3 regions of the Shewanella spartinae genome follow, and region 3 is predicted to be linked to each of the others. Evidence: predicted binding sites of a transcription regulator. Region 3 holds the regulator's gene; each other region holds the start of a gene.
The links. The regulator MetJ, encoded in region 3, represses methionine synthesis genes. The targets are predictions, from matches to a motif close to TAGACGTCTAGACGTCTA.
Positions count from the first base shown of each region.

Region 1: metH (methionine synthase) is a predicted target of MetJ. The motif match lies at 4,360-4,377, and genes of this name have one in related genera.
Region 2: metK (methionine adenosyltransferase) is a predicted target of MetJ. The motif match lies at 5,836-5,853, and genes of this name have one in related genera.

Region 1 is NZ_CP080418.1:804,077-814,432, forward strand. Features, by position in the region: gene K0I31_RS03610 (hypothetical protein) at 1-83, shown strand, start outside; gene metH (methionine synthase) at 557-4,279, opposite strand; gene K0I31_RS03620 (histidine phosphatase family protein) at 4,876-5,487, shown strand; cobalamin riboswitch at 5,539-5,717, shown strand; gene K0I31_RS03625 (ABC transporter ATP-binding protein) at 5,921-6,802, shown strand; gene K0I31_RS03630 (FecCD family ABC transporter permease) at 6,789-7,832, shown strand; gene cobT (nicotinate-nucleotide--dimethylbenzimidazole phosphoribosyltransferase) at 8,001-9,029, shown strand; gene K0I31_RS03640 (adenosylcobinamide-GDP ribazoletransferase) at 9,071-9,838, shown strand; gene cobU (bifunctional adenosylcobinamide kinase/adenosylcobinamide-phosphate guanylyltransferase) at 9,835-10,356, shown strand, end outside.
Region 2 is NZ_CP080418.1:845,326-855,681, forward strand. Features, by position in the region: gene K0I31_RS03790 (META domain-containing protein) at 1-364, opposite strand, end outside; gene K0I31_RS03795 (hypothetical protein) at 577-816, shown strand; gene K0I31_RS03800 (GGDEF domain-containing protein) at 830-1,774, opposite strand; gene K0I31_RS03805 (nucleotidyl cyclase domain-containing protein) at 1,995-2,951, opposite strand; gene K0I31_RS03810 (GNAT family N-acetyltransferase) at 3,073-3,648, shown strand; gene K0I31_RS03815 (hypothetical protein) at 3,663-4,064, shown strand; gene K0I31_RS03820 (VanZ family protein) at 4,127-4,570, shown strand; gene metK (methionine adenosyltransferase) at 4,640-5,791, opposite strand; gene tkt (transketolase) at 6,315-8,309, shown strand; gene epd (erythrose-4-phosphate dehydrogenase) at 8,443-9,459, shown strand; gene K0I31_RS03840 (phosphoglycerate kinase) at 9,562-10,356, shown strand, end outside.
Region 3 is NZ_CP080418.1:581,898-592,253, forward strand. Features, by position in the region: gene K0I31_RS02615 (conjugal transfer protein TraF) at 1-841, shown strand, start outside; gene K0I31_RS02620 (sulfite exporter TauE/SafE family protein) at 903-1,643, opposite strand; gene metJ (met regulon transcriptional regulator MetJ) at 1,722-2,036, opposite strand; gene metB (cystathionine gamma-synthase) at 2,261-3,427, shown strand; gene K0I31_RS02635 (bifunctional aspartate kinase/homoserine dehydrogenase II) at 3,447-5,840, shown strand; gene metF (methylenetetrahydrofolate reductase) at 6,105-6,995, shown strand; gene K0I31_RS02645 (c-type cytochrome) at 7,120-7,719, shown strand; gene K0I31_RS02650 (c-type cytochrome) at 7,730-8,791, shown strand; gene K0I31_RS02655 (cysteine-rich CWC family protein) at 8,874-9,089, shown strand; gene K0I31_RS02660 (hypothetical protein) at 9,121-9,492, shown strand; gene K0I31_RS02665 (tetratricopeptide repeat protein) at 9,535-10,356, opposite strand, start outside.

The DNA.
Region 1 (10,356 bases), 220 kb from region 3:
CTCGCCGTAATCCTAAGTTTTCGGCAAAGTTGTTAACTAAAGGTGGCTTGTTAAAAGCTGAGTTAATTGCAAAGAATATTTAAATGTTAGAGAGGTTAATTCGGGATTTTTGTAAGCTGTCATTATTAGTTTTCAATGTGGGTTAAAGCTACAACAAGTCCCCATCGAAGTTGCCGAAGGGCGTTGGAATAAATCGGGTGAGGCGGGCATGGATGCCCGACTAGCTTCCGCAGGTGCATGGATGCATCCTTCGGAAGCGCTAGCGATTTATCCATAAGCACGAGGCTCCTAACCAATGCAGTTAACTTCGTCTGGGGCGTCTGGGTGGATGCAAGGAGGGCGAGGACGAGCAGTCCTCCTTGCCTAGGTGTGGGATGGAATCCCACGACTTACCTCGGCCGTGAGGCCGTATCCGCCAAGCGGTGTGAAATGGAATCCCGCGACTTACCTCGGCCGTAAGGCCGTATGAGTTAGTTAGGCGAAGCCTCTGAACTAACGTTCAAACGAAGTTTGCGTAATCAAAGGAGTCAAGGTGATGACTCCAGATCACTTCCCGTTACACATCATAATCGAGTACTGGTGCCAACCAGCGCTCTGTCTCCTCGACACTCATTCCTTTGCGCTTGGCGTAGTCCTCTACCTGATCCCGGCCGATATTGGTCACGCCGAAGTAGCGCGACTGCGGGTGGGCGAAGTACCAGCCGGAGACGGCGGCGGTGGGGAACATGGCGTAGCTCTCGGTGATCTTGAGATCTATGGTCTCGTCGGGCTTTAGTAGCTCCCACAGCAGGCCTTTCTCTGTGTGATCCGGGCAGGCGGGGTAACCGGGGGCCGGACGTATGCCCTTGTATTTCTCGCGGATCAGCGCCTCGTTATCCAGGTTCTCATCGGCGGCGTAGCCCCAGAACTCCTTACGCACCCGCTCGTGCATCCGTTCGGCGAAGGCCTCGGCCAGACGGTCGGCCAGACACTTGAGCATGATGGCGCTGTAGTCGTCATGGTTGGCCTCGAAGCGGGCCACGTGCTCGTCTATGCCGTGTCCTGCGGTGACGGCGAAGCCACCCATGTAATCGGCGATGCCAGAGTCTTTCGGCGCGACGAAGTCGGCGAGACAGAAGTTGTCGTTGCCCACACGTTCTATCTGCATCCGCAGATGGTGAGTGGTCATCTCAACCTTGCTACGGCTCTCGTCTGTGTAGATCTCGATATCATCATAATTGACCGTGTTGGCCGGGAAGAGGCCGATGACCGCCTTGGCCGTGAGCCACTTCTCATCGATTATGGTCTTGAGCATCGCCTTGGCATCTTGATAGAGCTTGCGGGCCTCTTCGCCCACCACCTCGTCGTCGAGGATCTTGGGGAAGTGGCCATGTAGCTCCCAGCTGCGGAAAAATGGCGTCCAGTCGATGCGATCGACTAGGTCTTCCAGCGGATAGTCGTCAAACACCTGTCTGCCCAATTGATTTGGCACAAATGGCGTATGAGTGTTCCAGTCTTGCTGGCAGCGATTTTCCCGTGCGGCCTCCAGGGAGACGATCTGCTTGCGCTTGGCTTGTGAATTACGTTTGTCGCGCATCACCCGGTATTCCTCGTAGGCGGCATCTATGGTCGCCTGACGGGTCTCCTTGTTGATCAGCTTGGCCACCATGGGCACGGCGCGCGAGGCGTCGGCGATATAGATGGCGCCTTCGGGGGCGTGGGGTGCGATTTTCACTGCTGTGTGGATCTTGGAGCAGGTGGCGCCGCCTATGATGGAGGGAATATTCAGCCCCGCCTTGTGGAAGGCTTTGACGTTGTGCACCATTTCATCCAAGCTCGGGGTGATAAGCCCCGACATGCCGATGATATCTACCTTCTCGGCCTTGGCGACCTCTATGATCTTCTCGACCGGCACCATGACGCCGAGGTCCACCACCTCGTAGCCGTTACAGGCTAGCACCACGCCGACGATGTTCTTGCCTATGTCGTGCACGTCGCCTTTAACCGTCACCATGAGGATCTTGCCGTTGGATTCGCCCTCGACTTTTTCCGCCTCTATGTAGGGGTTGAGGTAGGCCACCGCCTTCTTCATCACCCGCGCCGATTTCACCACCTGTGGCAGGAACATCTTGCCCGAACCAAACAGGTCGCCGACCACGTTCATGCCATCCATCAGCGGGCCTTCGATCACATCCAGAGGACGGCTGGCCAGCTGGCGCGCCTCTTCTGTGTCCTGGTCGATAAAGTCGGTGATCCCCTTGACCAGTGCGTGTTCCAGCCGTTTGTTGACCGGCCAACTGCGCCACTCGAGATCTTCCTTCTTGGCGCCCGTGGCGCCGTCGCCACGGTACTGCTCGGCGATCTCCAGTAGCTGTTCTGTGTTGTTGGACCCTTCCACCGGGCAGGGCAGGTTCTGCACCACGGCCTCTACCCTGGCCTTAAGCTCGGGATCGATATCGTCATAGATCGCCAGCTGCCCGGCGTTGACTATGCCCATGTCCATCCCCGCATGAATGGCGTGATAGAGGAACACGGCGTGGATCGCCTCGCGCACCGGGTTGTTACCGCGGAAGGAGAAGGAGACGTTGGACACGCCGCCGGAGATCATCGCATGGGGCAGGGTACGCTTGATCTCGCGCGTCGCCTCGATGAAGTCCACCGCATAGTTGTCATGCTCGTCGATGCCGGTGGCGATGGCGAAGATGTTGGGGTCGAAGATAATATCTTCCGGTGGGAAGCCTACCTTATCCACCAATACTCTGTAGGCGCGGGTACAGATCTCTATCTTGCGTGCCATGGTATCGGCCTGGCCAACTTCGTCGAAGGCCATGATGATGGCCGCCGCGCCGTAGCGCTTCACTAGGGTGGCCTGCTCGATAAATTTGGCCTCGCCCTCCTTGAGGGAGATGGAGTTCACCACGCCCTTGCCCTGAATGCACTTGAGTCCGGCCTCGATCACCTCCCACTTGGAGGAATCGATCATGATGGGGACCCGGCTGATGTCGGGCTCGGAGGCGATAAGGTTGAGGAACTTCTGCATCACCTCGACGCCGTCCAGCATCCCCTCGTCCATGTTGATATCGATGATCTGGGCGCCGTTTTCCACCTGATCCCGAGCGACCGACAGCGCCTCTTCATATTCGCCTGTCTTGATAAGGCGTAGAAATTTTGCCGAGCCGGTGACATTGGTGCGCTCGCCCACGTTAACAAACAGCGAGTCGGCGTCTATGGTCAGCGGCTCAAGGCCCGACAGGCGACAGGCCACCGACAGATCCGGCAGCTCGCGGGCGCCGTGCTTGATGACGGCGGCGCGGATTGCCTTGATATGGTCTGGGGTGGTGCCGCAGCAGCCGCCGATAATGTTGAGCAGGCCTTCCTCGGCCCAGGGGCCGATCACCTCGGCCATCTGCTCTGGGGTCTCGTCATAGCCGCCAAATTCGTTGGGCAGGCCGGCGTTGGGGTGCGCCGACACATAACACTCGGCGATCTTCGACAGCTCCTCCACATAGGGGCGCAGCTCCTGCGGCCCCAGGGCGCAGTTGAGACCGATGGAGAGCGGTTTCACGTGGCGCAGCGAGTTGTAGAAGGCCTCAGTGGTCTGGCCCGTGAGGGTGCGGCCCGAGGCATCGGTAATGGTGCCCGAGATCATCACGGGCAGACGCTGGCCCAGCTGGTCAAACAGGGTTTCGATGGCAAACAGCGCCGCCTTGGCGTTGAGGGTATCGAAGATGGTCTCTACCATGATGATATCGGCGCCGCCCTCGATAAGGGCCTGGCTCGATTCGATATAGGCTTCCACAAGGTCATCGAAATGGATATTGCGATAGCCAGGATCGTTCACATCCGGGCTGATAGAGCAGGTGCGGTTGGTGGGGCCGAGAACCCCGGCCACATAGCATTGACGGCCGGTTTCGGCGGCCACCTCATCACAGGCGGTGCGGGCGAGTCGGGCGCCTTCAAGGTTGATCTCCCGTGACAGCTCCTGCATCTCATAGTCGGCCATGGCCACCTGGGTGGCGTTGAAGGTGTTGGTCTCTATGATGTCGGCGCCCGCCAGCAGGTAATCTCTGTGGATCTGCTTGATAAGCTCGGGTTGGGTCAGCACCAACAGGTCGTTGTTACCCTTGAGATCGCAGGGCCACTCGGCAAAGCGTTCGCCGCGAAAGTCGGCCTCCTCTAGCTTGTGGTTCTGGATCATGGTGCCCATGGCGCCGTCGAGGATCAAAATTTCCTTATTGAGCCGCGCGCGGATCGCGTCGTTAATCTGCCTTACGTTTCGAACAGGGGATTGGGTCGCCATAACTTTCACCTACTTCAACTGACCTATTGCCTAAACTGCCGCGTCTATCGATTTGACGTGCTATTTTTATTTTGGATGTATAAACGTATAGACGTCTATACTAATCGACTTATAATACCCAGGGCAAGTCTAAAGAGTATAGGGGAAGGTGCGAACAGGTCCCATCTGCTCTGCGTCGGCTTACAGACCTAGATGCAAGGCGTGGTTCGCAGCAAATGGCCCAAGTCCTTTGTAAGAAGCACAACACAGCAGATAGGCCTGTAAGCCACGCCCTTAGGGGCTTACACAGCAACCGGCTCTCTGCGTTATCTGACTTAGACAGGCCCCGGCATGCCCTGCGTCAGACGCCTTGAACGCCAATTGCTGTGTAAGCCAGAGTACCATGAGGACTTATTCGCAACTTCCCTAAGCTTAAATCTGGTTTGGCTTCGAGGAAGAATGCTGGTTAAGCCGCGTTCCCATGGCATAAGGCTCATGTCGCGAGAGTGGGTGAATCTGAAAGTTTTTCAATGCCTTATTTATCTTTCATTGCCAAGGGATACTTCCAGAGAGTATCCTGCTAACCATCTAGATTTTAAAGGTTTAATGCTGCAGTTATGACGCAAACGACACTCTATTTGATGCGCCACGGCGAATGTGAAGGCGGCAACCTGCTGCGCGGCCATAGCGATCAACCTCTCACCGAGATAGGCTTCGCCCAGATGCAGCTGGCCTATGCTAAGCTGCCCCAGGCGGTGGACAGGGTGATCAGCTCGCCGCTCAAACGTTGCCGCGTGTTTGCCGAACATCTGACGACTAAGAATCAGGTGAAGGTAGCCCTGGATGCCGGGCTCAAGGAGATCTACTTCGGCCGTTGGGATGGCCAGCCTATCCCTGAGCTGCATGCCGATCACGGTGAGGAGCTGAGTGCCTATTGGCGGGACCCTTGGGCCAATCCGCTGCCCGAGGGGGAGCCCATGGCTGATTTCGAGCGGCGTGTCGACGAGGTGGTCGAGCAACTTGTACATCAGCATAGCGGCGAGGCCTTGTTACTGATCACCCATGGCGGCGTGATACGTCACCTGATGGCCAAGGCCCTGGGGGTAGAGCGCGCCGTAGGCTTCTATACCCGGCTGAGTCTGGACTATGGCAGTGTGGTCAAGATAAGTCACTATCGCGACAAGGCGGGAGAGGGCTACTGGCGTCTGCACTGGCATGACGCCGAGTGAGTCTGGCCTTGTGTCGGCGGCAAAATTTAGCATAATAACCGGGCGCAGGGACCGCCTGCGCCGGGAGTATGGTGTCGAGATCGCCAAGGCGATAACTCGGACTTAATAGGGAATTGGGGAAGGCCCAGCGCCGCTAGCCCAAACTGTGCCCGCAACTGTGAGTGTGCCGCTAGGTCTAAGTCGACCGGTTGGCCACGAGTCAGGATACCTGCCTACTCTCTAACCACTATCTCAAGCGGGTGACTTGAGGGAGCCAATAGATGAAGAATACCTCGGGGCCGAGTCTGGCCCAAGGGAGAGGGCGCCTCGGCGCTGCTTCCCGGAGGGCGCGACCTTGAGCGCCCCTAGTCAGCCATCACAAACAGAATCACTCCTGTCTCACGGCGCCAGTGACGATGCAATTTTAGGTACAGACACAGGTGCTGGTGCAGCCATCGGCGATGGCGCCTGCGCGCGCCCAGCGCTGTCGGTACGGGATCTCAGCTGGCGCTGCGGCGAGCGCACCATCCTCTCTGGGGTCAAGTTGGATCTGCCAGAAGGCAAGATGCTGGGGATCATAGGCCCCAACGGCGCCGGCAAGTCCAGCCTGCTGCGCTGCCTCTATCGCTTCCTCACCCCAAGTAGTGGCGAGATCCAACTGTTTGGCCAGCCCATCGCCAGCCTGAGCGCCAGGGCCTTTGCCCGCGAGGTGGCCGTGGTGCTGCAAGACACGCCCCAGCATTTCGACATGACCACGGCCCAGCTGGTGGCATTGGGGCTTACGCCACACAAGGCCGCCTTCTCCATGACCACTAAGGCTGACCGCCTGGCGGTGAGTCAGGCCCTGGAGACAGTGGGGCTCAAGGATCGCGCCGGACAGACCTACGCCTCCCTGTCCGGGGGCGAGAAGCAGCGGGCGCTGATCGCCCGCGCCATAGTGCAGCAGCCTAAGCTGTTGATCCTCGATGAGCCCACCAATCACCTGGATATCCGCTATCAGATCCAGATCCTCGAGCTGCTCAAGGCCCTGGGGGTGACTGTGGTGATTTCGATTCACGACCTCAATCTCGCCAGCGCCCTTTGCGATCAACTTTTGCTGCTGGACCAGGGTAAGGCCGTGGCCCAGGGCTCGCCCAAACAGGTGCTGAGCGAGGCGCAGATCGCCAGGGTATTCGGCGTCTGCTGTCAGGTATCGCCCCATCCACAGCACGGCAACCCGCAGATTAACTATTTCTATGGCTATCACCTTCAAGATGGCGGGCATAGTACTCAGCACGGCAATGGCTTGGGTGACCAGGCCTTTGAGGCGAAGGAGGCTAACCATGATGAGCGCTAGCCTGAGTCTGGGAAGAGGCTATAGCCCGCAACAGTACCTGGCCTTCGTCTGTCTGGGATTGTTGACCCTGGCGACTCCTGTGTTGGCGGTGAGCTTCGGCGCGGCGCAGATAGGCGTCGCCGAGGTGCTTGAGGTGCTGCTGGCCAAGCTGAGCGGCGCCGATCCCGGCGGCGTGACCGCAAGAATATTGATTGAGCTGCGCCTGCCGCGCATCTTGCTGGCCTTCATCGCCGGCTTCGGCCTGGCCCTGGCGGGCGCCGTGTTGCAGACGGTGACTCGCAATCCCCTGGCCGACCCCTATCTGTTTGGCATCTCATCGGGCGCCAGTCTGGGGGCGGTTGTGGTGATCACCCTGCTGGGCGGTGTCGGCGGCACTTTGGCCAGTGTCGGCCTGCCGCTCGGCGCCTTTATCGGCGCCAGCCTGGCGGTGCTCATGGTGCTGGCCCTGTGCGGGCGGGATTTGAACACCCAGATAGAGCGCATGTTGCTCTCCGGGGTGGCGATCTCCTTCCTGTTTGGGGCGCTGGCCAGCCTGATGCTCTATTTCTCCGGGCCGCAATCGGCCGCCTCTGTGCTGTTCTGGAGCCTGGGCAGCTTTGCTAAGGCGAGCTGGCAGATGCTCTGGCTGCCCTGGCTGCTGGTGTTGGCGGCGAGCGCCATTTTGCTGCTGCTCAAGCGGCAGATCCTCGCCATTCAGGCGGGGGATGAGACCGCCCACACCCTGGGCATTCGGGTGCAGCGCCTGCGTCTCGTCAGCCTGCTGCTCTGCTCGCTGATCACCGCCGTCCTGGTGGCCAACTGTGGCGGCATCGGCTTCGTCGGCCTGATGGTGCCCCACATGGTGCGCCTATTGCTGCCCGGGCGTTTCGCCCTGCTGCTGACGGCCTTGGTGGGCGGCCTGTTTATGATCTGGGTGGATGTGCTGGCGCGCTGCCTGCTCAGCTATCAGGAGCTGCCGGTGGGGATCATTACGGCTGTGATAGGCAGCCTCTTCTTTCTGTTTATCCTGGGCGGTAAGCGTAGCAACTAGCCTAGGTTCCCTATGCATCGAAGGAAAGGTGCATTGAAGGAAAGGTGTATCGAAGAAAGGTGCATGGAAGGAGAGAGCATTGAAGGCAAAGCGTATTGAACTATGCCTGCTAAGAAGGCGTGGATTGCAATGAATCGAGAACGAGGGCGAGCGATATGAGGTACCAGTATGTTTGAAGTCACTGAGGTAAGTAGCGAGTTCGATGCCAAGATCCAGCAGAAGATAGACACTAAGACCAAGCCCCTCGGCGCCTTGGGCGCGCTCGAGACCCTGGCGATGACTATCGCCCGGGTGCTGGGTCCAGACAAGCCGCAGATCGTCAAACCAACCCTCTTGGTGTTTGCCGGCGATCACGGCATCGCCGCCTCCGGGGTCTCCATCGCGCCTAGCGAGGTGACTACCCAGATGGTGATGAATTTCCTCAAGGGCGGCGCGGCCATCAATCTGTTCTGTGCCCAGGGAGGGATCACCATGGAGGTGATCGACTGCGGCATCGCCCAGGAGATCCATGATCAACCTAAGCTTATCAACCACAGGTTGGGGGCTGGCACAGGTGCGATTCATCGCGAGCCCGCCATGACCCTGGGCGCGGTCAAGCAGGGCTTCGCCATGGCCAGGGAGCGGGTCGCGCTGCATCACGGCCGCGGCTGTAACCTAATAGCCTTCGGCGAGATGGGCATAGGCAACACCAGCTCGGCGGCGGCCATCATGGCGGCGCTGATGGGGCGCGAGGCGGCCGAGTGTGTCGGTCGGGGCACTGGCATAGATGCCGCCACCTTGGCACGCAAACAGCTGCTGGTGGAGCAGGCGCTGTTTTTGCACCGTGAGCAACTAGGAGATCCCTATGGCGTATTGGCCTGCCTGGGTGGCTTCGAGATAGTGCAGATGACCGGCGCCATACTGGCGGCGGCAGAGCTGAAGATGCTGGTGCTGATCGACGGCTTCATCGCCACGGCGGCGGCCCTGGCAGCGGTGACCATAGCGCCCCACGCCCGGGACTATATGATCTTCGCCCACGAGTCCTGCGAGCGCGGCCACAAACTGATGCTGGAGCATCTCAATGCCCAGCCGCTCTTGTCCCTCGGACTGCGTCTCGGTGAGGGAACCGGGGCGGCGCTGGCTGTGCCTCTGGTGCAGGCGGCGGCCAAGTTTTACAACGAGATGGCCTCCCTCGAAGAGATGGGCATTTCGATTTAGCGGCAATAGCAATCTAAGGATCAAAAAGGGAAAGCGCGACGATGTTTGCCAGAGAGTTAAACCTGTTTTTTATCGCCATGGGCTTCTTTACCCGGATCCCCATGCCGACCTGGGTGAAGGTCGACAATGAGCGGCTCAATCAGGCCAGCCGTTACTTCGCCCTGGTCGGCGTGCTTGTCGGTGGCCTCTGCGCCCTGGTCTATAGCCTGGCGACTCAGGTATTGCCCATCAGCGTCGCCATCTTACTCGCCATGGTGGCCGGGCTGCTGCTCACCGGCGGCTTCCACGAGGATGGCCTAGCGGATACCGCCGACGGGTTCGGTGGCGGCTGGCAGGTGCAGGATAAGCTCACCATAATGAAAGACTCGCGTGTCGGCACCTATGGGGTGCTGGCCCTAGTGATGAGCCTGCTGTTTAAGTTTGTGCTGCTCAGTGAAATTGCCCTGTTCGATGGCGATCTCGTGATGGCAGCCTTGGTGGTGGGCCACTGCCTGAGCCGTATGGTGGCGGCCTCACTCATCTTCACCGAGACCTATGTTCGGGATGACGACAGCAGCAAGAGCAAGCCTCTGGCCCAGTCGCAGACCCCAAATGAGCTCGGCATTTTGCTGCTGACCGGCATCCTCACCCTCTGGCTCAGCGGTATCGCCTCGGCGCTCTCGCTCTGTTTGGTGTTGCTGGCGGCCCGCCAGCTGCTGGTACGCAGTTATCGCCGTCAGATCGGCGGTTATACAGGCGATGTGCTGGGGGCGACCCAGCAGGTGATCGAGCTGCTCTGTTACCTGTTTATCCTGGTGATCAGCCTATGATACACCTGGTTCTAGGCGGCGCCCGCAGTGGCAAGTCTCGCCATGGCCTTTCCTTGGTGGCCGATTATGTGGCCAAGGGTTATGAGTGCCTGTTTGTGGCCACCGCCCAGGGGCTGGATGAGGAGATGCGCGCGCGCATCGCCCGACACCAGGATGAGCGCCGTGAGGATGGTTTGCCCTGGCAGACCCTGGAGTGTCCGCTACACTTGAGTGCCTGTATCGAAACTCACGCCAGGGAGAAGCGGGTAATCCTAGTCGATTGCCTCACCCTCTGGCTCACCAATCAGCTGCTTGAGGGGGATGACTGGCCGGCGGCCAAGGCGGCGCTGCTGCGCGCCTTGGAAACGGCGCCAGGGGCTGTCGTGCTGATCAGCAATGAGGTGGGCTGTGGCGTGGTACCGGCCGACCCCTTGAGTCGACGATTTGTCGACGAGGCGGGCTGGCTGCATCAGGCAATCGCTCAGCGAGCCCAGCAGGTGGTCTTGGTCACCGCGGGTCTGCCGCTGATCCTCAAGGAT
Region 2 (10,356 bases), 260 kb from region 3:
GCAACTTGCCTTTGACCAGCTTGGCCTGGGTGACCTGAGACATGGCCTGCATGACATTACGCTCTTGCTGCATCAAGGCATCGACACAGGCCTTCATCGTGCTACCGGCGGGGGAGAGGGTTAGGGCCTGACCGTTAAGCTGATACTGGCCGAAGAACTGGTTACAACTGTTGTTGCCGCTCAATGCGCCATCTTCTGCAAACACCAGCTGGGCCGGGCTGTAGTCGATAACGGCCTTACCCTGGGCGGCCTCGATATGCCAGCTACCTAAAATATCCAGATCCTCGCCGCCTGTGAGGGATGCGCTTTGACAGGCAGATAAGCCGAGCAAGGTACCGGCGATAAACATTAACTTCTTAAACATGGGGAAACTTCCAATTCTGTGAGACAGATATTTTGACAAGCTTACGCCTAATTAAAAAGCCTTATTCGGGGTTTTTCCATGATATTTTGTTCATGGTAAGCTGTTTCCACTGTTGGCCCAGCTGCTTCGACGACAAACTAGGCTGACGACAAACTGTGCCGACGACAAACTGTGCCGACGACAAGCTTTGCTGAAAGGGGAAAGACGAAGCTATGATGACAGGATTAAAACTGGCCCACTGGTTGGGACTCGCCATGGTGCTCGCCGGCCTTGGGATCTATGGCCTAACCTCCTGGACCGAGCAGATCCAGGGGATACTCTTGGTTTCAAGCCTGATAGGCCTGGGGCTGGTGATGATGTCGCCTTTCCCCATAGTGCTCTTTTTTCAATGGGCAAAGGCGCAGGATCAGAGCCAAGACGCACCTGAGTGCGAGAGCCAGCGCAAAACTTAAGGCTAAACTCGCCCTAGGCCTTTACGCCGCCTTGCTGTTTCAGCTCTCGGTTGGCATGTAGATTCTGTCTCGCCGCCTCGACCATGGGCTCGATGGCAAGATGTGTGGTGGGGGTGAAGAAGCTCACGCCTATGGCTATCTCCGCCTTGATCTCCTCCTTGGCGATCTGCTTGAGCAATCGCTTGGTGAGGGATTCGAGATTAGCCTGACTGTCGACGAAGGCCAGTATGGCAAACAGGCCATCTTCGATGCGCGCCGAAACATCGGCGTCACGCATATTATGGTGTATCACCCGGGCTAACTGCCTTAGTCCCTGACTCTGTTCCATCACTCCCTTATAGGAGGTCATGTCCTGCAACAGGACGATACCCGCATGGGAGCCGAAGCGGCGACTCAGGCTCAGCTGCCTTGGCGCCATCAGGTTGAAGCCGTAGGGGTTGAGCATACAGGTGAGATCGTCCTGTACCGACATCATCTGAATCTGCTGCATCAAAAACAGGTGCTTGAGCTCCGCCTGGATCAGCGCCTTGGCGTTTTCCATCAGGGGCAGGAGTCGCTGAAAGTGTTTACTGCGCTGGCTGTCGCAGATCAGCATGACGCCGAAGGGTTGACCGTCTGACCAGTAGAGGGGCAGGGCCAGCAGGCTGTTAAAGCGTGCCAGGTGACTCTTGGGATCTTGGCTCTTGGTCAGATCCAGCAGGCCGTAGGCGGTGTGGCTCTTGAGGGCCTGGGTGAGGCTGGCATCATGAAACTGAGTGCCGGCATAGAGATTAAGATCTGTGTGCTGGCGACTACAGACCACCTGATACTCGCCGTCGATAAACTGCAGCACCAGACTGGCCTGGGCCTGATAGAATTCATTAAGTAGATCAACTTGTTGCTGCCAACGTGGCAGGGTAATGGCTGGGTGGTCGGCTTCCCTGAGCCAAAGGCTGGTATCGGCGCATTCTAATAGCATAGTAGTGCTCGCTTATTGTTATTATTAATTTGCATAACTCGCTAGTTGCTGTGGGGTCAGCCGAAAGACTGACGACACAAAGTGTTTACATCATACTCAAAAATCATATGTTGTGAGAATGTAAATTTTCAATTTTGCGAGCAAAATCTGTTTTTTCGTTTTCCTAACCGAATCTCTAACGCCTGTTTCTAATGCCAGTTTCTAGCGCTAGCCTCTAGCACTAGGCCTCAGTCTGAATTTCATCGTCCTTCTGCTGAGACTTGAGTTGCTGCTTGGCCTTCTCCAGCATGGGCGCCAACTTGGCCGAGGAGTCGGGGGCGAAGAAGGAGTGGCCCGAATCCAACTTGAGGCGATCATTTTGTTGTAGCAGCAGTTTCTCGACCCTGTGGCTGATGTGGTTGAGATCCCGCTCGGTATCCACAAACACCAGCACCACGAACTGGCTGTGGCTGTAGTGGGCGGCGATGTCGGCGGTGCGTATGGTGTCCTGAATGATGTTGCCCAGCAGGCGGATATGCTTGTCCTCGATCTCGTCAATCAGCGGCGGATTGGGGTAGAGCTCGAAGAAGAGGATGCCGGCATGGGCACCGAAGCGACGGCCCAGATTGAGCTGTCGCGGCGCCATCATGATGAAGCCATAGTGATTGAGCATGCCCGTGTCGCGATCCCGCATCGACAGCGACTCGATGCGCTGGCTCTGACACAGGAGTGCCAGGTCCTGTTGCAGTAAGATCTGGAAGGGCTCCAGCATGAAGGCGTTGGTGCTGGCGGTCTCCTTACTGGCGGGATTGATCACACACAGACAGCCGAACACTGTGCCGTCGGGCCAGAGGATCGGCCTGGATAGCATGCTGCTGGCGGTGGCGAGATCTTTGGGGAGTTCGGCGTTGGATTCCCGGCTCAGATCCAGGTTGACCCCTTCGGGCTGACTGTTGGACAGGCGGGTGAAGAGCTCGAATTTCTCGTTATATAGGGTGCCGGAAAGAAACCTGCGGGTATCGTTGATGGAGCTGACGATGATCTCAAAACCCAGGTCCGTCTGTTGGGCGACAAAGGCGACATCGGCTTCGAAATAGCGTTTCATCAGTTCGCACTGATGCATCCACCTGACTAAGTTGATTTGCGCGTTATCGTTTTCAAGTATACTCACACCCGTGTGAATGTTTTCCGGCAGCATGATCGGCTCTAACCTATTGGTGTTTCAGGTGTGTTAAGTGTGGTAGTCGATTAGCTATTTTGCAAATAACCCGAAGATTTAAGGGGATATTCTTGTTTCTTCACAGCATAGTGAGTCCGTCATGGTGATCCGTCTGGCAACCCGCGCCGACCTTGATGCCATCGCCGCCCTGGAAGCGAACCAGTGGGAGGCCGAGCTTGCCCCAGATCAGCGCGGCGGCATGATGACGGGCCAGAGTTTTAGTCGCCAGCAGCTAGATGAGCTGATCCAGCATCATTGGTTGTTGCTGGCCGACGTTGGCGGTGAGATTGCCGGCTACGTGCTCGCCGGTCGCTGGCCTTTCTTCGGTGACTGGCCCCTGTATCGTTATCTCTTGAAACGACTCGAGGCAGGCCGTTTCGAGATGGGTTGCTTCGAGACTGGCTCGGGTATAATCAATAAAGCCAACAGCTGTCAGTATGGTCCCATCTGGATAGCGCCGTCCCAGAGGGGGTCTGGCCTGTTTGCCGACATGGTGACCGAGCTCAAGAAAGAGGTGGCACCTCAATATTCCTACATGGTTACCTTTATCGCCGAAGAGAACGAACGTTCATTCGCCGCCCACACCCAGAAGGGGGGCATGCAGGTGCTGGACTTCTTCGAGTTCGATGGCCGCGGTTACTACCTGCTGGCGGTCGATACCGCAGGCGCTATCTAGGGGAGGGCGACCTTATGACGAGCAATAATACCGAGAGTGACATGAATGAGAGCAAGATGGCTGAGAGCAAGATGCAAGGCTTCCCACCGCGTCTCGCCGAGCTGCTTGAGCCCTATGCCGGCGTCAGCCTTAGCGCCCTGGATAACCTCAAGCTGCTCAAAGCCTTGGCGGACCAAGCGGCGCTTAGCTGCGAGTGTCTCGAGCTCAGCGGTGAGCCCCGCGCGCTTTACGTCGCCAAGTGGCATGAGCATTGGTTTGATTGCGGCTTTAGTAATGCCTATAGCGCCGAGATACGGCCTATGACGCCGCCATCAGAGACGCAGTTGGCGACGGCTAACAAGGTCGAGGTGCCACTGTTAAATGCGCAGCAGCTGAGTTTCATGTGCATGCAGTATGCCCACTTCGATCACTGCTAGCCGGGATTGAAGAAGGTGAAACAGAGAAGTGGAATGAAGATATCAAGGATGAGTCGTTTGTGATGGTGAGAACCTTTGCCCTGCTGGGCGTGTTATTCAGTGGTTTCCTGGTCTGGCTGATCGTCAGCGCCGATGCCGGGCGCACTAACCCCTTGTTTGAGCTGGCCCATGCGTTGCCCTATGGCGATAAGCTGGGGCATATGCTGCTGTTTGGTACATTGACCCTGTTTGCCAATGTTGGCAGCAACTTCAGGCGCGTCTCTTTCGGAAGGCTTTCTTTAGGGCGACTTTCTTTAGGGAGAATGAGTGTAAGGCCTTATCTGGGGGCTGTGGTGGTGGCGATTGTGGTGATCATCGAGGAGTGCAGTCAGCAGTATTTTCCCAGTCGCACCTTCGATGGCTATGACTTACTGGCCGATGGGGTCGGTATCTTGCTCTTTAGCCTAGTGAGCCTCTATCTTGAGAAGCGAATCTCTACTGGCAATGAGACCTCTAGTCGCAATTAATATATCTCATTGACCAAGATGCAAAAAAGCCGCCAAAGGGCGGCTTTTTGCTGACTGGCAAAACCAAGCTTATAGCTTAGCGTCTGCGCGCAGGGCTTCAGCCTTATCGGTGCGCTCCCAAGGGAACTCGTTACGACCGAAGTGACCGTAAGCCGCAGTTGCCTTGTAGATAGGACGCGCTAGGTCGAGCATTTCGGTCAGGCCGTAAGGGCGCAGATCGAAGTGTTGACGAACCAGGCCGATAAGCACTTCTTCAGAGACCTTGCCTGTGCCGAAGGTTTCGACGCTGATAGAGGTTGGCTCGGCCACACCAATAGCGTAAGAAACTTGGATTTCACAGCGATCCGCCAGACCGGCAGCCACTATGTTCTTCGCCACATAACGGGCCGCATAGGCCGCGCTGCGGTCAACTTTCGATGGGTCTTTACCCGAGAATGCGCCGCCGCCGTGACGAGCCATGCCGCCGTAGGTGTCGACGATGATCTTACGACCCGTCAGACCACAGTCACCCATAGGACCACCGATAACGAAACGGCCGGTTGGGTTGATGAAGAACTTGGTCTCTTTGTTCAACCACTGTGCCGGTAGCACAGGCTTGATGATGGTTTCCATCACGCCTTCGATCAGATCAGACTGGCTGACGCTGTCGCAGTGCTGGGTAGAGAGAACCACGGCGTCGATGCCGACGATCTTGTTGTCTTCGTAGGCGAAGGTCACCTGGCTCTTAGCATCTGGACGTAACCAAGGCAGGGTGTTGTCTTTGCGCACTTCTGACTGACGCTTCACCAATGCGTGAGCATAGGTGATAGGGGCTGGCATGAGGACGTCAGTTTCGTTGCTGGCGTAACCGAACATCAGGCCCTGGTCGCCGGCGCCTTGCTCTTTAGGATCGGCGCGATCGACACCCTGGTTGATGTCTGGAGACTGCTTACCAATGGCGTTGAGTACCGCACAAGAGTCGGCATCGAAGCCCATGTCTGAGTGGGTGTAGCCGATCTCGCGAACCGTCTTACGGGTTAGCTCTTCAATATCGACCCATGCAGAAGTGGTCACCTCACCACCTACCATCACCATGCCGGTTTTGACGTATGTTTCACACGCCACACGTGCCTTAGGATCTTGCTCTAAGATCGCGTCGAGTACCGCATCAGAAATTTGATCGGCGATTTTATCTGGATGACCTTCTGAGACCGACTCAGAGGTAAACAAGTGCTTTGCCATAATGGAAAAATCTCGTCTTTAAACAATTTGAATGTGTAGAAGTATCTACATCTAGACGGCCATTTTAGTGGAAATCAGATCGGATAACACCCTTTTCGATGAAAATTGTGGAGTAAAACCGGGTAAATATTCTAATGCTTCGGATGAGTTTAAATAAAAGTGCAACTTAAAATATTGTTAATGTTGGATTTTTATTGTCGTTATAAGGCCGCTATTTTTTATTGCCAAAGGATCGCTCAGGCCAGTTAGATGAAGATCGTGGTGAGTCGGGTCTGCCTGCTCAGTCTTGTGCTCGCAAATTTTGGTGAGGGCGACGGAGAAGTTAAAGCGGCGAGGTGAGGTTTTGCCTGGGGTCATCTTGAGTGTCACTGAGGTGCACTTTTTCGCGTCTAGATGGATTTAATCTAAGCTAAAGGGCGAATTTTATTTGCGTCCCATCCACGAGTAGGGGAAAATATGCCCCCATTGTTGCCCGCAAAATCGGCCCGCAAAATCCCCAACATTCAAATCAGCAGGAGAGAGCATGTCATCTCGTAAAGAACTCGCAAACGCTATCCGTGTGTTAAGTATGGATGCCGTTCAGAAAGCCAACTCTGGTCACCCAGGTGCGCCATTGGGAATGGCCGATATCGCCGAAGTGTTGTGGAATGATTTCCTGAAGCACAACCCGAACAACCCAGAGTGGGTCGACCGCGACCGTTTCATCCTTTCAAACGGCCACGGCTCTATGCTGATTTACTCTCTGCTTCACCTGACGGGTTATGCATTGCCGATGGATGAGCTGAAGAACTTCCGTCAGCTGCACTCTAAGACGCCGGGTCACCCTGAGTATGGTTACACCCCAGGTGTTGAAACCACTACAGGTCCACTGGGCGCGGGTATCAGCAACGCCGTAGGTATGGCGATTGCCGAGAAGACTCTGGCGGCGCAATTTAACCGTCCTGGCTATGACATTGTCGACCACTACACCTACTGCTTCCTGGGTGACGGCTGTCTGATGGAAGGTATCTCTCACGAGGCCTGTTCACTGGCGGGTACCCTAGGTCTTGGCAAGCTGATTGCCTTCTGGGATGACAACGGCATCTCTATCGACGGTCACGTCGAAGGCTGGTTCACCGACGATACCGCCAAGCGTTTCGAATCTTACGGCTGGCATGTGATTGCCGGTGTCGATGGCCACGACAGCGATGCTATCCGCAAAGCAATCGAAGAAGCCAAGTCAGTTACCGACAAACCAACCATGATCTGCTGCAAGACCATTATCGGTTTCGGTTCACCAAACAAGTCTGGCAGCCACGACTGTCACGGCGCGCCACTGGGCGATGCCGAAATTGCGGCGGCTCGTGAGTTCCTGGGTTGGGAGCACGGTCCATTTGAGATCCCTGCAGACGTTTACGCGGGTTGGGATGCTAAAGAAGTGGGCGCGGCCAACGAATCTAGCTGGAACGAGAAGCTTGCTGCCTATGAAGCCGCTTACCCAGAACTGGCTGCTGAATATAAGCGCCGCGTGATCACTGGCGAACTGCCAGCCGACTTCGAAGAGAAGGCACAGGCCTTCATCAAAGAGTGTCAAGAGAAGGGCGAGAACATCGCCAGCCGTAAGGCATCACAAAACGCTATCGCGGCCTTCGGCGCTATCTTGCCTGAACTGCTCGGCGGCTCGGCTGACCTGGCCGGTTCTAACCTGACCCTATGGTCTGGTTCTAAGGGCATCCAGGAAGATCCAGCCGGTAACTACATCTACTACGGTGTGCGTGAGTTCGGTATGAGCGGCATCATGAACGGTGTGTCGCTGCACGGTGGTTTCATCAACTACGGCGCGACCTTCATGATGTTCATGGAATACGCGCGTAACGCGGTACGTATGTCTGCGCTGATGGGCATTCAAAACATCTTCGTTTACACCCACGACTCTATCGGTCAGGGTGAAGATGGCCCGACTCACCAACCGGTTGAGCAGCTGGCTAACCTGCGCATGACACCAAACATGATGGTATGGCGTCCATGTGATGCGGCGGAAACTGCCGTAGCTTGGAAGATGGCTATCGAGCGTCGTCAGGCACCGACTTCGCTGGTATTCAGCCGTCAGGGTCTGCCTGCACAGCCACGCAGCGAAGAGCAACTGGCTAACATCGCCAAGGGTGCTTATGTGTTGCAAGATTGCGCCGGTACACCAGATCTAATCCTGATTGCAACCGGTAGTGAGGTGCAGCTGGCACTGGATTCGGCTAAGGCGCTGAGCGAGCAAGGCAAGGCGGTTCGCGTGGTCTCTATGCCATCTACCGACGTGTTCGACGCGCAAGACGCCGACTACAAAGAGTCTGTACTGCCTAAGTCAGTCACCAAGCGTGTGGCCATCGAAGCGGCTCATGTCGATTACTGGCACAAGTATGTCGGTTTCGACGGCGCCATCGTTGGCATGACTACCTTCGGTGAGTCTGCGCCAGGCGGCGCGCTGATGAAGCACTTCGGCTTCACCGTTGAGAATGTGGTTGCTAAGGCAAGCGCTATTCTCTAAGGCTTAGTGCCTGCAAAAGGGCATAGGGCAAGCAGTTGCTCTATGCCATGATGACTCGGCTTATCGATAACGATAGGCCGTTGTCGCATCAAGAAAGCCTATCTCAGGACGGTGTTAGGAGTAGAAGCACTTAATGATTAAAGTTGCTATTAATGGTTATGGCCGTATCGGTCGCTCGATTCTTCGTGCTCTCTATGAGTCAGGCAAGCGGGATCAGATTCAGATTGTCGCCATTAATGAACTCGCCAACCCCGAAGCCATGCTTCATCTGACCCAATACGATACCACCCATGGTCGTTTTCAGTCTCCCGCGTCACTCGACGCCAACGTGATGACCATAGGGGATGATCGTATCCAATTGCTCCATGAGGCCGATGCCGAGAAGCTCCCCTGGCAATCCCTGGATATCGATATCGTGTTCGAGGCCACGGGTGCCCTCATCGACCGCCAGGCCTGTGAGGCCCATATCAGGGCGGGCGCCAAACAGGTGCTGATCAGCCATCCCTCATCCGGCGATGTGGACGCCACTATCGTCTACGGCGTGAATCATCAAGATCTCAAGGCCGAACATAAGGTGGTCTCTAACGCCTCCTGCACCACCAACTGCCTAGTGCCCATTATCCAGGTGCTGGACCGCGCCTTTAAGGTGCGCAGCGGCGCCATCACCACCATCCACTCGGCGATGAACGATCAGCAGGTGATCGATGCCTATCATGACGACCTAAGACGCACCCGCGCGGCGGGGCAGTCGATCATTCCAGTAGATACCAAGCTGGCCAGAGGGATCGAGCGGATCTTGCCCGAGATGAAGGATAAGTTCGAGGCGATATCTGTGCGCGTGCCGACAATTAATGTGACTGCAATTGACTTATCGGTCACCTTAGATAAACGTGTCGATATCGATACAGTGAACCAGGTATTATCTCAGGCGGCAAATGGCTCATACCAAGGGGTTGTGGGCTATACTAATGCGCCATTGGTATCGTGCGATTTTAACCATGATCCCAGATCCAGTATCGTCGATGGCACCCAGACCCGGGTGAGCGACGGCCATCTGGTGAAGTTGCTGTTGTGGTGTGACAACGAGTGGGGCTTTGCCAACCGTATGTTGGACACCAGTTTAGAGATGATAAAGGCCGTTAGAGCCTGATTTTAAAGATTTTAAACCTATGGCCGGTGAAGCGTCCCTGCGGTAGGTAGCCCAGTTTTGCTTTAACTTTTATTTTTAACTTTAAACTTAAGGAAACGTGAAATGGCGATTATCAATATGTCAGCGTTAGATCTTCAGGGCAAGCGCGTGCTTATCCGTGAAGACCTCAATGTCCCGGTCAGCAATGGCGTGGTCACCAGCGATGCGCGTCTGCGTGCCTCTCTGCCAACCATCAAGCTGGCGCTGGAGAAAGGCGCGGCCGTGATGGTGATGTCTCACCTGGGTCGTCCGACCGAAGGCGAGTACAACAGCGAGTTCTCTATGCAGCCGGTTGTTGATTACCTGGACAAGGCGCTGGATTGCCCGGTACGTCTGGCTAAAGACTACCTTGACGGCGTAGAAGCCAATGTCAGTGAAGTCGTGGTGTTCGAGAACGTGCGCTTCAACGTCGGCGAGAAGAAGAACGACGAGGCGCTGGCCAAGAAACTGGCTGCCCTGTGTGACGTGTATGTGATGGACGCCTTCGGCACTGCACACCGCGCCCAGGCATCGACTCACGGTGTTGGCCTGTACGCCCCTGTGGCCTGCGCCGGTCCACTGCTTGCCGATGAGCTGGAAGCTTTAGGTAAGGCGATGGACAACCCGGCGCGTCCGCTGGTAGCCATCGTAGGCGGCTCTAAGGTGTCGACCAAGCTGACCGTGCTCGAGAGCCTCTCTGGCATTGTCGATCAGCTCGTCGTAGGTGGCGGTATCGCCAACACCTTCATCGCCGCAGCCGGTCATAACGTGGGTAAGTCGCTTTATGAAGCGGACCTAATCGATGAAGCCAAGCGTCTGGTGGCCAATGCCCAGAGCCGTGGCGGTGACATCCCAGTACCGACCGACGTCGTCGTGGCG
Region 3 (10,356 bases):
GTCCCTTGATGGTGAGAATGCCTATGGCAGCGTGGGGCTAGGTTTCTCCGTGGTTTTACCGACCAAGCGCATGCCTATGTCGATCTTTTACAAGACCTATATCGATGCGGTGAGCGTGGCGGTGATCGAGGACAGCGACATAGACGCCCTGACTAATCTCGATCCTAACAATCCGCCTGCCGTCACCGATCTGGATTCGCAGGGGGCCGTGGTCGCCGGTGCCATCTCTGATCTTGGTGTGGCCCTCAGCTTCCCGCTGTCGATCGTCAACATGCCGGTCGCCGTCGGTATCTCGCCCAAGCTGCAGCGCATCGACACCTATAACTATGTGGTCAGCGCCAACAACTTTGACGCCGATGATTTCGACGACAACAAGTACCGCAACGATGATACCGTGGCAAACCTGGATATTGGCGTGGCCATTCAGCCACTCGAACGCATGACCATAGGCCTGTCGGGACGTAACCTGGTGAGCCAGAAACTGGACACCGTCGAGGCGATGGGACGCAAGTTTACCTACCGTGTCGAGGCCCTCTATACCTTAGGTGTGGCCTATGATTGGGATAACTTCAGCCTGACGACAGATGTGGATCTTAATGGTCATAAGCGATTCGATGAGATAGGCGAGACCCAGTATTGGCGCCTGGGCGGCGAGATGAGGGCGACCGATTGGCTGGCCCTGCGTGTCGGCTATCGCCACGACATGAAAGATACCAGCAGTAATCTCTATACCCTGGGCACGGGCTTTACCATAGGCCGCTCCTTTAATCTGGATCTCACCGGTCTGGTGGGCACAGATGACGCCGTGGGCGGGGTGATTCAGACCTCCTATCATTTCTAGGATAGGTTTTTTAGAAACAAGAAGGCCGGCTATGATGCCGGCCTTCTTTTGAGCCTAGGTGTTAGAGCAGGGCACTTAAGGACTTGGCGGCCAGCAAGATGGCGCTCAGGCTACAGAGCACCAGCGTCATGATGCGGGTCTTATTCTTGTCTATGCGTCCCACCAGGCGATTGGCCATCAGGTAACCCAGCAGCACAGAGGGGAGCAGCAGCGCCGAGCAGTAGAAGTGATGCAGGGTCAGTAGACCCGTAAGCCCCAGGATCACTATGGCGATGGTGGAGCTGAAGATGAAGAAGGCCGACAGGGCCGCGCGAAACTGCTTGGCATCTTTACCCGAGAGCAGTATGGCCAGCGGTGGTCCGCCGATAGCGGCGATGTTGCCGAAGATCCCCGAGATCACCCCGGCGATAAACAGGCTGCGGCGGTTGACCACTAAGTTGAGCCGCATCAGGCTCAGCAGTACGGCGATGGCCACGATGATGGCGATAGTCATGCCGAGCACGTCCTGGGGGGCGACCATGAGCAGGCCGGCGCCGATCAGTCCGCCGGGGATGCGTCCCAGCAAGGCATATTGCAGGCCGTTGAATTCCAGGGCGCCACGCTCGCGGATCAGGGTCAGCAGGGCGATAGAGAAGCCCATCAGGATCACCGGCGCAGGCACCAGAGACGGTTCGATAAGGTAGAGCAGAGGCGCGGCGACGACTGCCATGCCGAAACCGATCAGGCTCTGGGTGAGGGCGCCGACGAAGACGATAAGCGAGGCTAGCGCCAGAATATGGGGATCGAGCGGAAGTGCAGGCACTGCAATGTTCCAGGCTAAGGTTGAAAACTAAAAGAGGGACCGCCTAGCGATCCCTCTATCGATTCGTGTGTGAGTGGATCACTCCATCTCTTCCCACTCTATGCCCATCTCGGTCATCAGACGTTTGACTTCGGCTGGGATGCTATCTGGCTTGTCTTTAGACAGGTCATCGTCTTGGGGGAGTGGTTGACCGGTGTAGGCGTGCAGGAAGGCCTCGCACAGCAGCTCGCTGTTAGTGGCGTGACGCAAGTTGTTGACCTGGCGCCGGGTGCGTTCGTCGGTTAACACCTTAAGCACCTTAAGAGGAATAGAGACAGTGATCTTCTTTACCTGCTCATTCTTCTTACCATGTTCAGCATAGGGGCTGATATAATCGCCATTCCACTCAGTCATTGACTCACCTGTAAATTCTAAAATTCGGTGCAGATTTTAAACCCTTACAAATTACAGTCAAATTATTGCCTCGAATTTTTGGCAAATGCAAATAGATTTCTAAATGTTTGGACGTCTAAACGTCCAAAAGTTGTTGACGCCCACTACCGGCTTAGGTACATTTAGACGTCCAGACATCTCTTTTGTCCGAGGTGCCTGCCCAGATCCATATTGAGGAGTTGAAGATGACAGCGCGTAAACTAGCCACCGCCGCCGTACGACGAGGCATAGAGTCAGACACTCAGCACGGTGCCGTGGTGCCGCCTATCTATCTGTCGACAAACTACTCGTTTGAAGGGCATCAACAGCCGCGGGCGTTCGATTACAGCCGTTCCGGTAATCCGACCCGCTCCATTCTCGGCGATGCGATTGCCGAACTGGAACAAGGGGCGACCGGCGTGGTGACCTGCACCGGCATGGCCGCCATCACCCTGGTGACCAGCCTGTTAGGCCCAGAGGATCTGCTGGTGGTGCCCCACGATTGCTATGGCGGCAGCTATCGTCTCTTCACCAACCTGGCCAAGAAGGGCGCCTTTAGGCTCCTGGTGGTGGATCAAACCGATGAGCGTGCGCTTGAGCAGGCGCTGACCCAGTCACCCAAGGTGGTGTGGCTGGAGACCCCCTCTAACCCGCTGCTGCGAGTAGTCGATATCGAGGCCATCGCTCAGGCGAGCCATAAGGTGGGCGCTCAGGTGGTGGTGGACAACACCTTCCTCTCTCCTGTGTTACAACAGCCGCTGTTGCTGGGGGCCGATATCGTGGTGCACTCCACCACCAAATATATCAATGGTCACAGCGATGTGGTGGGCGGCGCCGTGGTGGCCAAAGACCCTGAGGTGGGCGAGCTGCTGCACTGGTGGTCGAACACCCTAGGTCTCACCGGGTCAGCCTTCGACAGCTACCTGACCCTGAGGGGGCTGAGAACCCTGGCGGTGCGCATTCGTGAACACCAAGCCAACGCTCAGAAGGTATTGGCACTGCTTTGTGACCACAAGGCGGTGGAAAAAGTGTATTATCCGGGGCTTGCCGAGCATCCAGGCCATGAAATTGCGGCCAGACAGCAGAAGGGCTTCGGCGCTATGCTGAGTTTTGAATTAAAAGGTGGCGAATCGGCACTCGTTGCCTTTTTAGATGCGTTACAATACTTCTCGGTAGCCGAGAGTCTGGGAGGCGTAGAGAGTCTGGTGGCGGTCCCCGCGACCATGACCCACAGAGCCATGGACCCGGAGGCGCGCCGTGAGGCGGGCGTGAAAGATACCCTGATCCGTTTGTCAGTGGGCATAGAAGATGGCGAGGATCTGGTGGCAGATATTCTTGCGGGTTTAGAAGCGGCTATCGCGGTAAGTAGTTAAAGGGTTTGAGGAGCAGATAATGACACGATGTCATTTGCATAAGTTTGGTGGTTCTAGTTTAGCGGATGCAGATTGTTACCGCCGCGTCGCCCACATTTTACTGACCCACGGCCACAGCGATGATCTTATCGTGGTGTCGGCCGCGGGCAAGAGTACCAATTTCCTATATCGTTTGCTGGAGCTGTGCGACACAGATCAGCTGTGGCAGGAAGAGTTACAGGTGCTGGTGAGTTACCAGCAGAATCTAATCGAGCAGCTGCTTTCCAACGAGCAGGCCCGTAGCCTGAGAGAGCGACTGGCCACCGACAAGTCGCAGCTGACCAGCCTGTTGTCGCTCGATGAGCTCAACGATTATCAACGTAATCAGGTGGTGAGTTTCGGCGAGCGCTGGTCTTCCCGTCTGCTGGCGGCGCTGCTGCGCGAGTCTGGCGTGGCGGCGACCGATGTCGATGCCCGCACCCTCTTGGTCGCCGATGAAGGCGCCGTGCCGCAGATCCGCCTTGGCGAGTCGCGCCAGAAGGTGCAGGCGCTGCTCGAGGCTCATCCACAGGAGCGTCTGGTGATCACCGGCTTTATCTGCGCCAACGAGCAGGGCGATACCCTGTTGCTGGGCCGTAACGGCTCAGATTTTAGCGCCACATTGCTGGCCAGCTTGGCGGATATCGAACGCGTCACCATCTGGACAGATGTGGAAGGGGTGTTCAACGCCGACCCGAACCGAATTAACGATGCCAAGTTGCTCAAGAGCATGTCGCTCACCGAGGCGAATCGCCTGGCGCACCTTGGCTCTCCAGTGCTGCATAACCGTACACTGCAGCCCTTGTTCGACACCGAAGTGAGCCTGGCGGTGCGTTCAAGCTACGCCCCTCATACAGATTTTACCCTGATCGCCCCTAAGAGCTCGTCGGCCAGTGCCCCTGTGGTGACCAGCCTCTCCAGCGTCAGCCTGTTTAGCCTAACCATAGGGGTCGAGTTGCCGCAGTTGCTGGCCTGTTTTGCCCAGGCTGGCCTGACGCCACTGGCCTATTGGTCGTTGGCCCACGGCCGCGCCGAGCTGGCCTTTACCCATGAAAATCAGAAGCAGGCCCAGGCGATCTTCGAGGCCAAGCGCAGCGAGCTGGGAATCGATGAGTTACAGCTGCGCGACGATCTCGGTTTGGTGGCCCTGGTAAGCGCCGATGCCAGCCTCTATCGCCGCGGTTTCTCGCGTCTGTTGAGCCGTGAGGCCCATCCTCTGTGTAATGATGGCCTGAGCCTGGTGACTCTGGTGCCTAAGGCGCAGGTGAACCTGTTGACCCAGAAGGTGCACAGACGCTGCGCCGGTCCGCGCAAGCGTATCGGTGTCTTGCTGCTGGGCATAGGCAACATAGGCGAAGCCTGGATCGATCTCTTCAAGCGGGCTCGCCCCGTGCTCAATAAAGAGCTTGAGGTCAGCGTCGAGCTGGTGGGACTCTTAAGTTCCAAGAAGGCGCTGCTGAGCGAGACGGATATTGACTTAAGCAGCTGGCAGCAGGCTTTCGAGGAGCGCGGCACCGGCTGGCAGTACACTCATCTGTTCGAGCAGTTGCAGGCACTAAATTGCGATGAGTTGATCGCCCTGGACATCAGTGCCAGCGCCGATCTCACCCTGCAATACCCCGAATTTTTTGCCCGCGGCATCCATATCGTCAGCGCCAACAAGCTGGCGGGTTCTGGGCCGCTGGCCTTCTATCAGGAGCTGAAACAGCAACTGGGCAATCGTCGTCTGTTCTGGCGTTATAACGCCAGCTGTGGTGCGGGCCTGCCGGTGCAACATGCGCTGAACGATCTGCATAACAGCGGCGACAGCATAGAGGCGGTCGGCGGCATCTTCTCCGGCACCCTGTGTTGGCTGTTCGAGCACTATGATGCCAAGAAACCCTTCTCCGAGCTGGTGCTGGAGGCTAAGGGGCTGGGCATTACCGAGCCGGATCCCCGCGACGATCTCTCCGGCCGGGACATGCAGCGCAAGTTGCTGATCTTGGCCCGTGAGATAGGTTACGACATAGAGCTGGACGATATCGAGCTGGAGTCTCTGGTGCCGACTAAGCTGGCTGAGATCCCGCTGGATGATTTCATCAAGCGTATGGCGGAGCTTGATGGCGAGATGTTGCAGCAATATCAGGCTGCTGCCGAGCAGAACAAGGTGCTCAGGTATGTGGCGTCATTGGATTCAGACCAGGGCCAGCTCAAGGCCAAGGTGGGGATCCAGTGGGTCGATAGGAGCCACCCGTATGCCAATCTGACGCCGGGCGATAATGTCTTCGTCATTCGCAGCGATTTCTATCAGGATAATCCGCTGATCATCCGTGGTCCGGGCGCCGGGCGCGAGGTGACGGCTGCCGCGGTGCAGTCGGATCTGGCGCAGATCTGCCGAGATCTCCTGCAAGAGTAATTAAATGGGCCGATCTCGAATCGGCCCTTTTTTTACCCTTTATCTCTTCATTCTTACTCGCTTTCTCAGCATATTTCGCCGGGGTCACTCGGCGGGATCGGCTCGCCTGTGTCTGCCGTTTCACTTTCGGACTATCTTATAAACAGATTGTTTTTTAATGAGGCAATTTTTGGGCTTGACATCACTCTGAGTTTCTCTAGTATATGGACATATAGACGTCCAAACGTCTAAAATATTTTTTGCTCTAGGTCTGAGGGAATTAAGATGGCTTTTCATCACGCACAACACGCCAATTCATTGAATCAAAGCTTGTCTGAGCTTAATGGTGATATCAATGTGTCATTTGAGTTTTTCCCACCGGCCACCCCCGAGATGGAAACCATTCTGTGGAACTCCATCAGACGCCTGGAGCCGCTTAAGCCTAAGTTTGTCTCGGTAACCTATGGTGCCAACTCTGGTGTTCGCGATCGTACCCATGGTGTGATCGAGCGTATTCAGAAGGAGACAGATCTGGTGGCGGCGCCCCATCTGACCCTAGTCGATGCCAGTGACGAAGAGCTGGTCGAGCTGGCGAAGCACTACTGGAACTCGGGCATACGTGACATCGTTGCGCTACGAGGCGATCTACCCGCGGGCAGTCCTAAGCCGACCCGTTTTGCCAACGACCTGGTGCGCCTGCTTAAGTCTGTGGCCGACTTCGATATCTCGGTGGCGGCCTATCCTGAGGTGCACCCGGATGCGCCCAATGCCCAGGCGGATCTGATCAACCTCAAGAAGAAGATAGATGCGGGGGCCAACCGCGCCATCACTCAGTTCTTCTTCGATGTGGAGTCTTACCTGAGATTCAGAGACCGCTGCGTGGCCGCCGGTATCGACGTGGAGATAGTACCGGGCATACTGCCAGTGACCAACTTTACTCAGCTGAAACGCTTCGCCGGCATGACCAATGTGTCTATCCCAAGCTGGCTGCATAAGCAGTTTGAAGGGCTCGACGATGACCCCTCGACCCGCCAGATGGTAGGGGCCAACGTGGCCATCGACATGGTCAAGGTGCTGTCGCGTGAAGGGGTGAAAGACTTCCACTTCTATACCCTGAACCGCGCCGAATTAACCTATGCCATCTGCCATACCCTTGGGGTAAGACCCGGTAAATAGCATTTCGTTAGCCAGAATAGACGTCTAGCCCCGCCTCGATAGGTGGGGCTTTTTTATACCTATTATCAATAGTCCTAGTGTGGTTTTTCTTCTATGATTGACCACAGCCAATAAGGAGGTTGATATGTATAGAATGCTTATCGGAGTGACAGTGCTTTTCCAGAGTAGTCAGGCGATGGCCGCCAACGAGATGCCACCGGCCGCCGCCCTGTGTGGCAGTTGTCATGGCCCGACCGGGATGGGCATAGAGCCTATCGCGCCGCGTATCGCCGGACTCTCTTCCGAATATATTGCCAAGCAGATCCACCTGTTTCAGCAAGGCGACAGACAAAACCCCAGCATGACACCCATGTCGATGACGGTGCAGGGAGAGGCCATCAATCAGGTGGCAGATTACTTTGCCGCTCAGCCAGTGCCTGACTTTTCCCAAGCCTCACGCGGTAGCCAAACTAGCTATCAGAGCGTGGCGGAAACCTTGGTCTATCAAGGGGACTGGCAGCGCACCCTGCCGGCCTGTGTCTCTTGCCATGGCCCCTCGGGGATAGGTGGAGGCCAGTTCCCGCGTCTGGCGGGGCAGCAGGCCAGCTATCTCAAGACACAGCTGATGGCCTGGCAGTCGGGCACGCGTAAGGGGGATATCGATAACATGATGGGCAATATCGCCAGCAAGTTGAGCCAGGATGAGATAGCGGCCCTGGCCGACTATTTTGCCACGTTGAAGTAGGGAGGCGGATATGAACAGGAATCTAATGACACTCAGCGGCCTACTCTTGTTTGCCCTTGGCAATAACGTACAGGCGGGTGACTTACCCGATAAGCAGGCTGAGCTGAAACTGGCGGCGCCAGCGCAGGATGCGGATTATCTTAAGATGCGTTCGCTTGCCAGCATCCCCGAAGGTGCCTTCGGCGACAAGGTGCGCCTGGGTTATCAGCTGTTCGTCAATACCCAACAGCTTAGGGGCCAATATGTGGGCAACGAGCTGAACTGTGTCAACTGCCATATGGACGCAGGACGCAGGGCCAATGCCTCTCCCTTGTGGGCCGCCTATCTGGCCTATCCCGCCTATCGCAAGAAGAACGATAAGGTGAACAGCTATCAGGAACGGATCCAGGGTTGTTTCACCTATTCGATGAATGGCAAGGCGCCCGAGTCGGGCAGCGAGTCCCTGGTGGCGCTGTCGGCCTACTCCTACTGGTTAGCCATGGGCGGCCTGATGGATAAGTTCGGCGTGACAGGCGCCGTGCCCGAGCTGAGCGATGCCGAGCTGCTCAAAGGTGGCAAGCGGGAGGATTTTGTCTTGCCCGAGGCGATCGCCAAGGCCACGACACTCGATGAGCGTGCCAAGCTGCCGGGCAGAGGCTTCCCCGCCATCCCTAAGCCCGAACAGGCTTATTCACCTGCGCGCGGCGAGCAGGTCTATCGGGCTCATTGCCAGTCCTGCCACGGTGAAAACGGTGAAGGGTTAGCCATGGGCGGTGTCTATAGCCTGCCGCCGTTGTGGGGGCCGAACAGCTTTAACTGGGGAGCTGGCATGCATAGGGTTAACACGGCGGCCAATTTCATCTATGAGAATATGCCTCTGGGTAAGAGTGTGCAGCTATCGCATCAGGAGGCCTGGGACGTGGCTGCCTTTGTGGTCTCCCATGAACGACCACAGGACCCGCGACTGGAAGGCGATAAGGTGATGGAGCTGAGCAAGCGCTATCACCAGCATCAAGGCTATTACGGCAAGAGTGTGGGTGAGGGGGCCGTGCTCGGCACTCAATCCTATCCTATCAATCCGGTTAAGCAGTAAGCCTAAGCAATAAGCCTTAAGCTTGTTCCGCCAGAGACTGAGTGTTAACGTTAACGGCTAACACTCAGTCTCTATGGATTCTATGCGCACCAATGCCAGTCAGTGCCCCCTGTGTCACCAGCCCAATCAATGCGCCGTAGTGGCGGGGCGTGAGAGTGATACCTGTTGGTGTCATCATCAGACGTTTGCGCCCAAGGCGCAGTTGCCTCAAGCCATAGCCCCAGATGTTTGTATCTGCCAGGCCTGCGCCGAGGCGCTTAGGCTGGAGGCTGAGTTGGGGGTTAAGCGAGTCGATTAATGGTCAATCAATTATTTAAGGATGAATATTTATGAAAAATAGCGCCATCATGCTCTTAGGCCTGCTTGTTCTCGCGGGATGTAGCAATTTAACGCTGACGACCAATATCTCACCTGAAGAAGCGTTAAAGACCTCTAAGGTGGAGGAGTATAGTATGGCCGAAATTGGCCGTTATAAGGCGGATTCTCTGGGGAAAGTGTCAACCTCTATGTGCCGTACCCGCTCTACTCAGCCGAAACCGACCGAGTCATTATTGGTTGGCAATCTCAAATATAAGGCGCAGAAGTTGGGAGCTAACGGCATAGTCGTCATGGAGTGTGTCGATCATAAAATCAATAACGATTGTCCTGAGTTCTTGCGCTGTGATGCGCTAGCCTATCGCGTCGACTTCGACGCCCTGTAAAATAAAAAAGAGGCGAATTCGCCTCTTTTTTCATCTTATGCGCTAACGGGAGCTTGGGTAGTAGTTAGGGCCTTCGATTCTAAATGGAATGGTCTCTCTTCCCCAGTCAGACAGCAATACATCTCTAACACGCTCACTGTCACCCTCTGTGCTACATCCCCACATCTCGGCACAGGTGCGTCCGGCGATGTTGGAGCCGGTACCCGACTCTGTATCTGGGCGGCTGTTATTGAGGCGGGCAATTTCGTCGTCGAAATAGCGGTTATAGTCGGGTGCCGTTACTGTGATGGTTTCCATTTCACCCACAGGGGCATTGCTGCCTGGTTTGGCGTCCTTGTCTGCGTCGACCATGGCATATAGCTTAGGTAGCGGCAGAGTCTTGGCCAGTTCTGATTTTTTCAGGTTAGCGGCAAAGACTTTAGCCGAGGCATTATTCAACTCATAGGCGCGAGATAGCCACTTGTCGGCTTCGGTAAGGTCTTGCTTGACCAGAGTATCGTTGAGGTAAACCTTACCTAACACTAAGGCACTTGGAGAGAAGTTGACCTTCATACTGCGCTCCAAGAGCGAGATCGCCTTATCGACATCTTGATAGTCGGTCTCTTGCAGGTACATGACTGCTGCCTTGTACTGTGCCGTCGTATTGCCAAACTTGGCGGCGCGTCTAAACCATTTCAGCGCCTTCTTGTTGTCTTTCTTGGTGCCGTAACCTGCATAGTAGAGTTCCCCCAGAGTTGCCATGGCGTCTGAGTGACCTCGCTTGGTCAAGATGGTATAGGCCTTAAAATATTCCTTACATTCTGCCGAGTCACACTCAGGCAATCCCGAAGCGTAACTCGTTGAAGTAATAGCCCAAAAGGTCAA